DNA from 3 places in the Pseudoalteromonas sp. CO348 genome. Region 2 is predicted to be linked to each of the others. Evidence: predicted binding sites of a transcription regulator. Region 2 holds the regulator's gene; each other region holds the start of a gene.
The links. Region 2 encodes FliA, which starts transcription of late flagellar genes. Its sites were predicted from a motif close to CTAAAGNTNNNNNNNNNNNNGCCGATA; they were not measured.

Region 1 (4,327 bases), on a different contig from region 2:
TGCATATCTATTAAAAAAATAAGGACTGGAGAAAGTTAGTATGTTGAAAGTATTAAAAGGCTTAGCGGTTGCACTAATGCTTCCTCTTCTTGCTCAGGCTGCGCCATTTGAAGAGGGTGTGCATTATGAAGTTATTGCCGAGCGTGGCACGAAAAAGCCTGAGGTAATGGAGTATTTTTCTTTTTATTGTCCAGCCTGTAACGCAATGGAAAATTTAATCGTTGACGTTAAACCAAAGCTGGACGAGGGCGTTAAGTTTAAAAAGAGCCATATAGATTTTGTCGGTCCAAGAGAGCCTGAGATCCAACAGGTGTTAGCACAAGCACTTGCAACTGCTGAAGTGCTGCCACAAAAAGACAAGATAGTTGCAGCCATGTTTAATCATATCCATGGCAAGCGTGCAAAAATCAATGAACTTGCTGATGTAAAAGATATCTTTATTGCGCAAGGTGTTGAAGAAGAGAAGTTTGATAAACTTTATGCCAGTTTCTCTGTTCGTACTAAAGCTTCAAAAATGCAACGTATGCAGAAGACTCTTTCTGATAAAGGCGCGCTAACAGGGGTACCAATGTTCGTGGTGAACGGTAAATACAAGCTATTACTTCGTGAGTCTGGTACGACTAAGCCTGAGCAAATTGCTGCTTTGGTGAATTATTTAGCAAAGAAATAAAATCTAATTTGTATTAGACTAGCCCTGCAATTATTGCGGGGCTTTTTTATGTTTAAAATTTTAGTTTCTAGCTGTTTATTAGGTTATCCGGTGAGGTATGACGCCTCTTCACAAAGCCTTCAAGACAATACATTACAGTATTGGCGGCAAAAAAATTGGGTCTTACCGCTATGCCCCGAAGTATCTGGTGGTTTACCAACACCTCGCCCATCGGCTGAAATAACAGATGGTAAAGTTTTGAGTAAACAAGGGGATGATTTTACCTCCGCGTTTGAACTCGGTGCTAAAAAAGCGCTAGCGGCTTGCCTTCAGCACGATATAAAGTTTGCCTTGTTAAAAGAGTCCAGTCCGTCTTGCGGCAGCAATCTGATTTACGATGGTAGTCATACAGGTAAAAAAATAGTAGGGCAGGGGCTGACGGCGTCTTTATTACAGCAATCCGGTATTCAAGTATTTAGCGAAACTCAACTGCCAGCACTTATCACAGCGATGGCAGCCAGTCGTTAATCGTTAGAGATCACTTTCTCACTAAGTAAACGCCAGATTCAATATGATGGGTATAAGGGAACTGATCGAAAATCGCCATACGTGCGATTTTATGTGTTTCACATAACAAGGCTAAGTCACGCTCTAACGTGTCTGGATTACATGAGATATAAATAATGTTGTCGTAGTTGCTGACTAAGCGACAAGTCAATTCATCCATGCCAGCACGAGGCGGGTCGACAAGGATCGTTTGGCAATCATAGGACTGTAAATCAATACCATCTAATCGAGAAAACTTCTGCCCTTTCATGGCTTGTGTAAACTCTTCACTCGACATGCGAATAATATCTAAGTTATCGACTTTATTTGCTGCAATATTAAATTGTGCAGACTTTACTGATGATTTAGAGATCTCAGTAGCCAGCACTTTATTGAATGAGCCTGCCAATGCGATTGAAAAGTTGCCGTTACCACAATAAAGCTCTAGTAGGTCGTTGCTTAGCGGTTCACTAATGGACTGCGCCCAAGCTAGCATTTTCTGATTCACTTCCGCATTCGGTTGCGTAAAGCTGTTCTCAACCTGCTGATAAATATATCCTTTACCGTTAACGCTTAGTTTTTCAGTTACATAGTCGTTGCCAAACACAACCTTTTGTTTTCTAGCACGACCGATAAAATCAACTTTATAGGTTTGTTGCAATTCGGCTCTTAATGTCTGCATGGCAGTTTGCCACGCTTCATCTAACTGCTTGTGATAAAGTAAGCTGATCAGTACTTCACCGCTCAGCGTCGTGAGATAGTCGATCTGAAACAGTTTACGACGCAATATCTCGTTGCCTTTCAGCTGATGTATCATCACCTGCATCATTTCATTGACAAGCGGCGCACCAGGATCAAAGCTATCAACACGGATCTTTTCTTTTGTTTGCTGGTCAAACATGATGTGAAACAGATCTTCACCCTCATGCCATACTCTAAATTCACAGCGCTGGCGGTAATGGCGAGTTGCAGATTCATACACTTCAAGTGCAGGCGCATCAAACTGTGCAAATTGTGTTGTGATACGCTCAGCTTTATCTGCTAACTGTTGCTCGTATGCTGAATCATCAATTTTTATTACTGCCATGCTAAAACCATCTATGTTGAATTAAGAGGCGCTATTTTAGGGAGCGTTGCTAATTTGTCCAGTCTAGCATCACTGATGCGTCTGGTTTGCTGTTTTTTTAATCATTATACTTTAGCTTTGCGCAAATATGCCGATAATCTAACTAATATATTGGAGGGCATACCATGAAAATCGGGCAATTAAATCAGTTGCTCAATCCAGCGATGCAGCATAAGCCTGGAAAGAGCAAAGGGATAGGACCAAATATCCAAATTAATTCAGACAGCTATGCGGGGAATAAATCTAAGCTAGCAGCTAAAATTCTTGATGATAAGCTTGCAGAAGCGTTGGGGATTGAGAAGCCGACACAAGATAAAAAAGACAAGCCACTATTTGATTTTGAATCTATTGTCAAAAATGTACTCGATTTTGTTCAGGGTGCAGTGAAGAAAGCCAAAGTCGACGGCAAAAATGATGACGAATTGAAATCTATGCTAGATGGGGCACGTAAGGGCGTGCTACAGGGTATTGATGAAGCCAGCGAAGAGTTAAAAGGCATGGGCGCTTTCAATTCCGACATCGAAGATGGTATTGAAAAATCACGAGAAGGGATTTTTAAAGGTTTAGATGATTTTGAAAAAGAATTGTTTGAAGAAAAGTCACCAAAGGCATTAGCGATCAGTGCCGCACAGTTTGCGAGCCTTTCTAATCAGGCTGAATATGCATTTACTACAGCTGAAGGGGATGAAGTCGTTATTTCATTCTCCGATGCGTATGCTCAGGGGGCCGCTGCGAGTGTCGCGCAAAAAGGTAATGATTATGGCATGGCATATGGCACTAAGTCCTCTCACGAAGTCAGTTTCTCAATTAAGGTTAATGGTGAGTTGAACGAAGAGGAGCAGCAAGCAATTAACGATATGATGGAAGATATCCGTAATGTCAGTGACTCGTTTTTCGGTGGTGAATACGATGAAGCTTTCGATTTGGCAAAGTCGCTTAGTTTAAATTCCGATCAGATCACTAACTTCACGATGGATCTAAGACAAAGTAAAACGTCAGCTGCGATTGCTCAATATCAGCAAGGCAATCCAATGAAAGAGTTAGAGAAGGCATTTATGCCACTCAATAAGCAGTTAGCAGATATGCAAGAGCAGGCTAAGGGACTCAATGCCGATAAGGAGTTGCCAAACCTGCTTGCTTGGATGAATGAAGGTCAGTCGAGACTAAATGAGTTTTTGGATTATGCTAGTAGCTTTTTTAGTAAACTGAATGAACTAAATAAAGAGCAAGTAGAGCAAAAACAAACAAGCTAAGCCAGTTTATTTTCGCGAGGACTCATGGCAAACTTCATACTTCATTGATTTGAGGTATGAAGTTTGTCGCATATTTTGGTTTTCGATTCGGGGATCGGTGGCACCAGTGTGCTGTCGCACTTAAAGGCATGTTTGCAGGGGGTTTCATTTAGTTATGTTATGGACAATGCTTTTCTCCCATATGGCCTTCAGCCTCAAGAGCTAATCAAATCACGTATCAAGGGACTTATTCGTTGGCAACAGCAATACTTGGACAATGTTGATCTTATCGTTATTGCATGTAATACCGCTTCAACATACGCATTAGAAGAAGCCAGAAAACATACCCAGATACCAATTATAGGTGTGGTTCCTGCTGTTAAGCCTGCTGCATCTAGTTCAAAGACCAAGCACATCGCACTATTAGCAACACCGGCAACGTCAAATAATGCATATACGCATAAGCTCATCATGGATTTTACCTCAGGTTGTAAAGTTGAAACTTTGCATTCAACGGAGCTTGTAAGGATCGCTGAGCACTTTTATTGGCATAATGAGTTGGATAAAGAGGCACTGTGCGTGGAAATAGCTCGGCTTAACATTCCAGCCACTGTTGATAGGCTAGTGTTGGGGTGTACACATTTTCCTTTGATAGCTCACGATATCAAGAATTGCTTACAGAAGCATGTTGAGCTGGTTGATTCAGGCAAAGCAATAGCCAACCGTGCAGTGTCATTGTTGGGAAGTCAAATAGTAGTAGGAGAAAAGGTGCCG
Region 2 (4,327 bases):
AATGGGCATAGACAAAGACGTTGCTGAGCAAATGGCATGCTTTATCCCTGATGATGTTTCTCGTAAAGAAGCCTGGAATGCATTGTTAAATATGGTGATCAACCAAATGCACACCACTAACAATGATATTCTTCGTCAAGGTGGAGTATTTGCGATGGTGGGTCCAACTGGTGTTGGTAAAACCACAACGGTTGCAAAATTAGCGGCATTAGGTGCACAAAAATACGGTGCAGATAAAGTGGCGTTAATAACGACTGATACCTACAGAATAGGCGCTTACGAGCAGTTAGCTACCTATGGTAGAATCATTGGTTGTCCGGTTAAGCAAGTTAAAGATGCAAATGAACTTGCAGAAGTGCTTTATCATTTACGCAATAAGCGTCTAGTATTAATAGATACGGCGGGAATGAGTCAAAGAGATTTGCGCTTAACTGAACAGTTAAATACACTTATGCGTAGCGCGAGAGTAGATATTCGCAGCTATTTAGTATTAAGTGCGACAGCACAGATGAATGTGTTACAAGAAACAGTAAGACACTTCAAAAAAGTAAATTTAAGTGGCTGTATTTTCACAAAACTTGATGAAAGTCTAAGTTTAGGTGAGATAATTAGCATAGCGATTCAAAATCGCTTGCCAATAGGGTATCTTACCAACGGTCAGCGAGTGCCAGAAGACATTCGCGTAGCAAATGCTCAAAAGCTAGTAAAAAAGGCTGAGCAATTGTATTTAAAAAGAATAAAAGCACAGCACTCTCGACGTGTACCTGTAGCGTCAGAGTCAGTAGGAATGTATGATTAACACAGTTTTAGATCAAGCAAGTGGCCTGCGTAGAATGAGTCAAAATAGCAACCAGGGTGTAAAAGTAATAGCCGTGACCGGTGGAAAAGGTGGGGTGGGTAAAACCAACGTCTCGCTCAATACTGCCATCGCTATGGGCCAACAAGGACAGCGAGTTCTCGTTTTAGATGCGGACTTGGGCTTGGCAAACTGTGATGTGATGTTAGGTCTAAGGGTAGAAAAAAACCTGTCGCACGTGTTGTCGGGTGAATGTGAACTAGATGAGATTCTCGTAGAAGGTCCCGCTGGAATTAAAATTGTACCGGCGACCTCAGGCTCTCAAAGTATGGTAGAGCTGACTCCCGCAGAGCATGCAGGACTTATTCGTGCATTTAGCGAGCTTAACACGCAATTTGATGTTTTAATTGTTGATACCGCAGCCGGTATCTCAGATATGGTTCTGAGCTTCTCTCGAGCTGCACAAGATGTGATGGTTGTGGTGTGTGATGAACCGACTTCCATTACAGATGCTTACGCGTTGATCAAAGTTTTGAGCAGAGAGCATGGTGTCTATCGTTTTAAAATTGTTGCCAACATGGTCCGCAGTATGCGTGAAGGGCAAGAATTATTTGCTAAACTTTCAAAAGTTACAGACCGTTTTCTTGATGTAGCACTGGAATTAGTGGCCACCGTACCGTTTGACGAAAACATGCGTAAATCTTCTCGCAGACAAAGAGCTATCGTGGATTTATTTCCGAGTTCCCCTGCGGCGATTGCGATTAAGGGACTAGCTGCTAAGGCAGTTAAATGGCCAATTCCGCATCAACCTTCTGGTCATCTAGAATTTTTCATTGAACAACTTGTAAACGGGTGATTATGGCTTCTCCGGTCAATAGAGCTGCGGGATATCAAACTTCAGACCACATTCATAAGGTGGTTGAACGGCATGCTCCACTTGTCAAAAAAGTGGCATGCCACCTGATTGCTCGACTTCCGGCAAGTGTGCAACTCGACGATCTGATCCAGTCAGGTATGATTGGATTGATTGAAGCATCTAAAAATTTCGATGCAACTAAAGGCGCTAGTTTCGAAACCTTTGCGGGGATCCGTATTCGAGGCGCAATGCTGGATGAAATCCGTCGTGGTGATTGGGCGCCTCGTTCTGTTCACAAAAATAGCAGAATGGTTGCAGAAGCTATCTCCGAGTTAGAATCTCTCCTTGGTCGAGAACCAAAAGACACTGAAATCGCTGAAAAACTTGATATATCTCTAGATGAGTACCATCATATTTTACATGATGTAAATGCAAGTAAAGTCATCGGTATTGAGGATCTTGGGGTTGATGAAGACGTGATAACCCCAGCAAACAGCGATTTTGCGCTAGACAAACCGTTTAATAACGTTAAAAATGAACGTTTTAACGAGTCTTTAGTAAATGCTATCAAAGCGTTACCCGAAAGGGATGCTCTGGTTTTATCACTTTACTATAACGACGAAATGAATTTAAAAGAGATTGGTGCCATCCTTGATGTCAGTGAATCTCGAGTAAGCCAAATTCACGGTCAGGCAATGATAAAGCTTAAAGCTAAAATCAATGACTGGATAAATTAGAGTACATAAAATAGTTGGGTTCGAACCTCACTGGAGGAAGTTTTGGATAAGAACATGAAGATTCTCGTGGTTGATGATTTCTCTACTATGAGAAGAATAATCAAAAACCTATTAAGAGATTTAGGCTTTACCAATGTTCAAGAAGCTGATGATGGTAGTACAGCACTTCCGATGCTACAAAATCAGGAGTTTGACTTTGTAGTAACTGATTGGAATATGCCGGGCATGCAAGGTATTGATTTGCTTCGTGCAATACGCGCAGATGAAAAGCTTAAGCACATTCCAGTGTTGATGGTTACCGCAGAAGCGAAAAAAGAACAAATTGTTGCAGCAGCGCAAGCTGGGGTGAACGGATATATTGTTAAACCGTTTACTGCAGGTACGCTCAAAACTAAGCTTGAAAAAGTATTTGAGCGACTAGGCTAACAGCAAGGGGATATGGCCTATGTCTGTAAATGCTGCGCCTCAAATTACACTTGAACAAGCTAAGCAACTTGTTGAGCTTCTAGAGCAAGGTGAACAAGAAAAAGCTGACCAGCTGATTTTAGAAGCTGCTAACAAAGAGCAATCGGAGTTATTTGCAGAAGTCGGAAAGCTGACTCGCCAATTACACGAGTCCTTGAAGAACTTTGAGCTGGATACTCGCCTCGCAGATCTCACGACAGAGGCTATTCCTGACGCCAAGCAGCGTCTTAATTATGTTATGGAAATGACAGAAAGCGCTGCTAACAAAACGATGGACGCGGTCGAAGAAAGCTTACCTCTTGCGCAGAACCTAGCGGATGAGTTAGCGCAAATAAAGCCCACTTGGGATCGATTGATGAGCAGAGACATTCAACTCGGTGAGTTTAAATCTCTGTGTCATGATCTCGACAGCTTTATGCAGACTTCAAAGACACGTACAGACGAATTACAAGGTTTAATGACTAATGTGCTGATGGCTCAGGACTATCAGGATTTGACTGGGCAGGTTATTCGGCGCGTCATTGAGCTTGTGAGAGAAGTAGAAGATAGTCTCATTCACCTCCTGACTGTTTTTGGTACTTCAGATGAAGCGCCTTCAACTGCTGTGAAAGCGAATGAAAACGAAATAAAAACAACCGAGACTATCAGTGATGAATTGTCTGGACCTGAAGGTCCAATTATTGACGCTGAATCGCGAGATGACGTGGTTTCTGGTCAAGACGAAGTCGATGACTTGCTATCTAGTTTAGGCTTCTAGTTGGAGAGTGTGTATGAGCTTTGAAGTCGATGAAGATATCTTGCAGGACTTTCTTGTTGAAGCAGGCGAAATATTAGAACTGTTATCTGAACAGCTTGTTGAACTAGAAAATAATCCTGAAGATAAAGAACTTCTCAATGCGATTTTCCGTGGCTTCCATACCGTAAAAGGTGGGGCTGGCTTCCTAGGTATGACCGAACTGGTCGATGCCTGTCACGGTGCGGAAAACGTGTTTGATGTACTACGACAAGGGCAACGAAAAGTAACTTCCGAACTGATGGATGTTATTTTGCAATCTTTGGATACGATCAACGAAATGTTCGCTTGTATTCAAAACCGTGAGGAACCAGAAGCGGCCGACCCTGTGTTGCTTGAAACACTCCACAAACTTAGCCAGCCTGCATCTGAAGACGAAGTCAGTGAAGTGATTGACGAACCTACTTCTGAGCCAGAACCTGTGGTGCCAGATTTAAGTGCTGATGATATTTTATTCGACGCCGATGTTGGTTCAGGCGATGATAGCGGCTCCAGCATCGATGAGATAACAGAAGAAGAATTTGAAAATCTTTTAGATGAATTACACGGTTCGGGTAATGCGCCTGCTGTTGCTCCGGCAACTAAACCTGAAGCTGTATCAACCACAGATGATGGTGATATCACTGATGACGAATTCGATAACCTCTTAGATGAACTTCATGGTGTTGGTAAATTCGGTG
Region 3 (4,327 bases), on a different contig from region 2:
CGCATTTAGCTCTGCGGCAACGGCTTGAGCGTTTTCAAGCAATGTACCAAAGCTTAAAATAGCCAGCTTTTCACCTTTTCTTACTACCTTGCCCTTACCAATTTCCAGCTCGCTCATTTCTGTACTAATCTCTGTGCTTCCCGCACTGCCCCTAGGGTATCTTACCGCAGCTGGCTTATCTAGGCGGTGACCAGTATAGAGCATTTGACGACATTCATTGAGGTCGCTTGGTGCCATGATCACCATATTAGGAATGCAGCGCAAAAAGCTTAGATCATAAGCCCCTTGGTGCGTTTCACCATCGGCACCAACGACACCTGCGCGGTCAATAGCAAAAAGTACTGGCAGATTTTGTAGTGCAACATCATGAATTAATTGGTCATAAGCACGTTGTAAAAAGCTTGAATAAATAGCAACAATAGGATTCAAGCCCTCACAGGCAAAGCCTGCACCAAGCGTAACAGCATGTTGCTCCGCAATTGCAACGTCAAAATACTGGGCTGGGTACTCTTTAGAGAAACGCACCATGCCAGAGCCTTCACGCATTGCAGGTGTTATAGCCATCAGCTTATTATCTTGTGCGGCCATATCACAGAGCCAGTCACCAAATACTTTTGAAAAGGTCGGTGCGCTGGGTTTTGATTTGGGTAAGCTGTGCACGGTTGGATCAAACTTTGGTACGCCATGGTAGCCAATAGGATCCGCCTCTGCAGGCTTATAACCTTTCCCTTTTTGCGTTTTAACATGCAATAACTGTGGCCCCTTAAGGTTACGCATATTGCGCAGCGTATCAACTAGGGTGCCAACATCATGTCCATCGATTGGGCCAATATAGTTAAAGCCAAGCTCTTCAAAGAAAGTACCTGGGATTATCATCCCTTTTAAGTGTTCTTCCATTCTGCCAGCAAGTTCTTTAACTGGCGGTACACCAGCTAACAGCTTTTTACTGCCTTCACGAATATTAGTATAGAAGCTACCAGATAGGATCTTAGCGAAATGGTTTGTAAGTGCGCCAACGTTTTCTGAGATAGACATTTCGTTGTCGTTCAAGATCACGAGCATGTCCGGATTAACATCCCCCGCGTGGTTCATGGCTTCAAACGCCATACCAGCAGTCATTGCGCCATCACCAATAATAGCAACAGTTTTACGGCCAATTGCTTCTCTTTCAGCGGCAATAGCCATTGCAAGCGCTGCAGAAATCGAGGTGCTTGAGTGACCAACACTAAAGGTATCGTATTCACTTTCCTCTCGATATGGGAAAGGGTGAAGCCCATCTTTCTGGCGAATAGTATGCATCTGGTCACGGCGGCCAGTTAGGATCTTATGGGGATAAGCCTGATGACCTACGTCCCACACCAATCTATCCTGTGGTGTGTTGTAGACGTAATGCAATGCAACGGTCAATTCAACCGTGCCAAGACCTGAAGCTAAGTGACCGCTGCTTTGAGAGACTGAGTTTAGCAAATACTCTCGTAATTCATCACTTAACACAGATAACTTATGCTGGGGTAATTGACGAAGTTGACTTGGGTCGTCAATTAACGCGAGTAAAGGATACTTGCTACTATCAAGTTTCATGGTATTTATCAGAGTCCTAGTGAGTCTTTGCTGAGTATTTACCCGCGCAGCTCACTTCATAATTATTAAAATTCGTCACCAACTGGTCATAATATTATGTTAGCCAGTATTTACAAAGTACTTGTGAATATTTTCTTAGCTTGGCGTAGTTATTTTATACGTCAGCTTAATATTCTCGATCTATGATGTATTTTGCTAAATCTGCAAGTATTTCTGTGTCACCATCTATTTTCGTAAGCGCATCTAGTGCTTCATCTATCAACTGTTCAGCTTTTTCTTTTGCTTGCTCTAAGCCTAACAGTGCAGGGTAGGTAGACTTATTATGTTCTATGTCAGAGCCTTGTGGCTTACCAAGCACTGCCGTGTCACCTTCTACATCAAGAATGTCATCTCTGACTTGGAATGCAAGGCCTATTGCACGACCATAAGTGCGTATTGCATTACATGCTTGCTCGGTAACTTGCTCTGGGTTGCCGCATAAGATCCCAAGCTCTACAGCACAGCTTAGCAGTGCACCTGTTTTTAGCTTATGAATACGTTCAAGTTCGTCTATGGAAATTGAACGATTAGTAGCAGCTATATCAAGTGCTTGGCCACCAACCATGCCTTGTAGACCCGATGCTTTAGCTAGCGCGGAAATCATTTTTATTTGCGCATGGTGGCTTACTGCGAATTGATGCTCACTTAACAGCTCAAACGCCAGAGTTTGTAAGGCATCGCCAGCTAAGATAGCTGCCGCTTCATCGAATTGAATATGGCAGGTTGGACGGCCGCGCCTAAGTTCATCATCATCCATCGCGGGTAAATCATCGTGCACCAACGAATAGCTATGAACACACTCTATTGCTGCAGCGGCCTTGTCTAAGTCTTCTGGAGCCGCACCAAACAATTCACCAGTGCAGTACACCAAAAACGGTCGCAAGCGTTTACCACCATTTTCTATACTGTAGCGCGTTGCGGCTTTGATATTTTCTTCAGTATCAAGCACATTATCAAAATAGTGTAAAACGGTGGTTTCTACACGAGTCTTAGCAGACAGGAGTTTTTCTTGTAATTTTGCTGACATTAGGCTTCGTTTTCAAATGGCTGTAATTGCGCATGCTCATCTTCGCCCATTAAAATAGCGACCTGCTGCTCAGCTTGCTGAAGTTTTTGGTTTGAAGCTTTTGCGAGCTTTATCCCACGCTCAAATTGTTTAAGTGCTTGATCCAGAGGTAAGCTACCATTTTCCATGTCTGCAACGATTTGTTCTAATTCTTGCATGGCCTCTTCAAAGCTCAAGTTATCAGGTTTTTTTACCGCCATATGTCACACTGACCCGTAAAGTAAAAGTGTGGCAATTTTAGGGGGATTGCGCGCCAAGGTCAAAAAAACCAGAGACTTTTTGATCTGACGGAGTATCGGCATTACAAGATCTGCTATAAACTCGCATTTTAAACACTTTTTAATATAATAGTGTTAAGTTGTAGAGAAACTTGCCGATAACTCAAACAATAATAACTGCGTGATTTATCACAAATAACTTCCCTCGGAGGACATGTGGATTTAGCAACGGTAATAGGGATCCTGGGTGCCATAGGTTTGATTGTAATGTCGATGGTACTGAGTAGTGATGGCCAGATCGCTATGTTCTATAACACGCCTTCCGTCGTTATCGTATTTGGTGGTTCAATTTTTATCGTATTGTCTAACTTTACGCTTGGACAATTTTTCGGCATTGGTAAAGTGGCCGGGAAGGCCTTCATGTTTAAGATTGAAACCCCTGAAGAGCTGATTGAAAAAGCCGTTGAGCTTGCTGATTCTGCGCGTAAAGGTGGTTTCTTAGCGTTAGAAGAAGCTGAAATTCCCAACCAATTTATGCGTAAAGGCGTTGATATGTTAGTCGATGGCCATGACGCTGATGTTGTGCGCGCCACACTGCAAAAAGATATTGCTTTAACGTCCTCAAGACACCAGTTAGGCGCCGGTTTATTTAAATCCCTCGCTGATATAGCGCCTGCGATGGGTATGATCGGAACACTCATCGGCCTAGTTGCTATGTTGTCTAACATGGACGACCCAAAAGCAATCGGGCCTGCCATGGCTGTTGCACTTTTAACAACTTTGTATGGTGCGTTCTTAGCTAACGTGGTTGCGATCCCAATTCAGGTTAAGCTTGAGCTTCGTAAAGATGAAGAAGAGCGAAATCAGCGGCTCATCTTAGATGCTATTTTAGGTATTCAAGATGGCCAAAACCCGAAAGTCATTGAAGGCATCTTGAAAAATTATTTGCCTGAGTCTAAACGTGGCGCTGAGGCTGAGGAATAACCATGTCAGATGAGAATGAATGTAAATGTCCTCCCCCAGGTCTTCCCGCCTGGATGGGGACATTTGCTGATCTGATGTCATTACTGATGTGCTTCTTTGTACTGTTACTGGCATTTTCTGAAATGGACGTGCTGAAGTTTAAGCAAATTGCCGGGTCGATGAAGTTTGCTTTTGGTGTGCAAAACAAAATTGAAGTAAAGGATATCCCAAAAGGTACCAGTGTTATCGCGATGGAATTTACTCCTGGTAAGCCAGAACCAACACCAATTGAAACTATCCAACAACAAACCGTAGAAATGACGCAACAGATGCTTGAATTTCAGGCTGGTGATGAATCGTCTGCGGGTGGTCGGCAAGAGCAGCGGGGCAATAAGCGTGGTGGTGAGTCAGCCAGTACAGCTCAAGAAATGGCGTCAACGCAAGCAATCGCATCCGCAGA

Region 1: EXT48_RS01715 (DUF5610 domain-containing protein) is a predicted target of FliA. The motif match lies at 2,392-2,418, and genes of this name have one in related genera.
Region 3: pomA (flagellar motor protein PomA) is a predicted target of FliA. The motif match lies at 3,039-3,065, and genes of this name have one in related genera.

The regions. Positions count from the first base shown of each region.
Region 1 is NZ_SGPI01000006.1:53,189-57,515, forward strand. Features, by position in the region: gene EXT48_RS01695 (thiol:disulfide interchange protein DsbA/DsbL) at 1-22, shown strand, start outside; gene EXT48_RS01700 (thiol:disulfide interchange protein DsbA/DsbL) at 41-670, shown strand; gene EXT48_RS01705 (DUF523 domain-containing protein) at 719-1,177, shown strand; gene trmA (tRNA (uridine(54)-C5)-methyltransferase TrmA) at 1,188-2,282, opposite strand; gene EXT48_RS01715 (DUF5610 domain-containing protein) at 2,447-3,574, shown strand; gene murI (glutamate racemase) at 3,638-4,327, shown strand, end outside.
Region 2 is NZ_SGPI01000021.1:173,365-177,691, reverse strand. Features, by position in the region: gene flhF (flagellar biosynthesis protein FlhF) at 1-799, shown strand, start outside; gene EXT48_RS11005 (MinD/ParA family protein) at 792-1,652, shown strand; gene EXT48_RS11000 (RNA polymerase sigma factor FliA) at 1,655-2,389, shown strand; gene cheY (chemotaxis response regulator CheY) at 2,432-2,815, shown strand; gene EXT48_RS10990 (protein phosphatase CheZ) at 2,835-3,611, shown strand; gene EXT48_RS10985 (chemotaxis protein CheA) at 3,625-4,327, shown strand, end outside.
Region 3 is NZ_SGPI01000010.1:143,368-147,694, forward strand. Features, by position in the region: gene dxs (1-deoxy-D-xylulose-5-phosphate synthase) at 1-1,581, opposite strand, end outside; gene ispA ((2E,6E)-farnesyl diphosphate synthase) at 1,748-2,647, opposite strand; gene xseB (exodeoxyribonuclease VII small subunit) at 2,647-2,886, opposite strand; gene pomA (flagellar motor protein PomA) at 3,121-3,888, shown strand; gene EXT48_RS03320 (flagellar motor protein MotB) at 3,891-4,327, shown strand, end outside.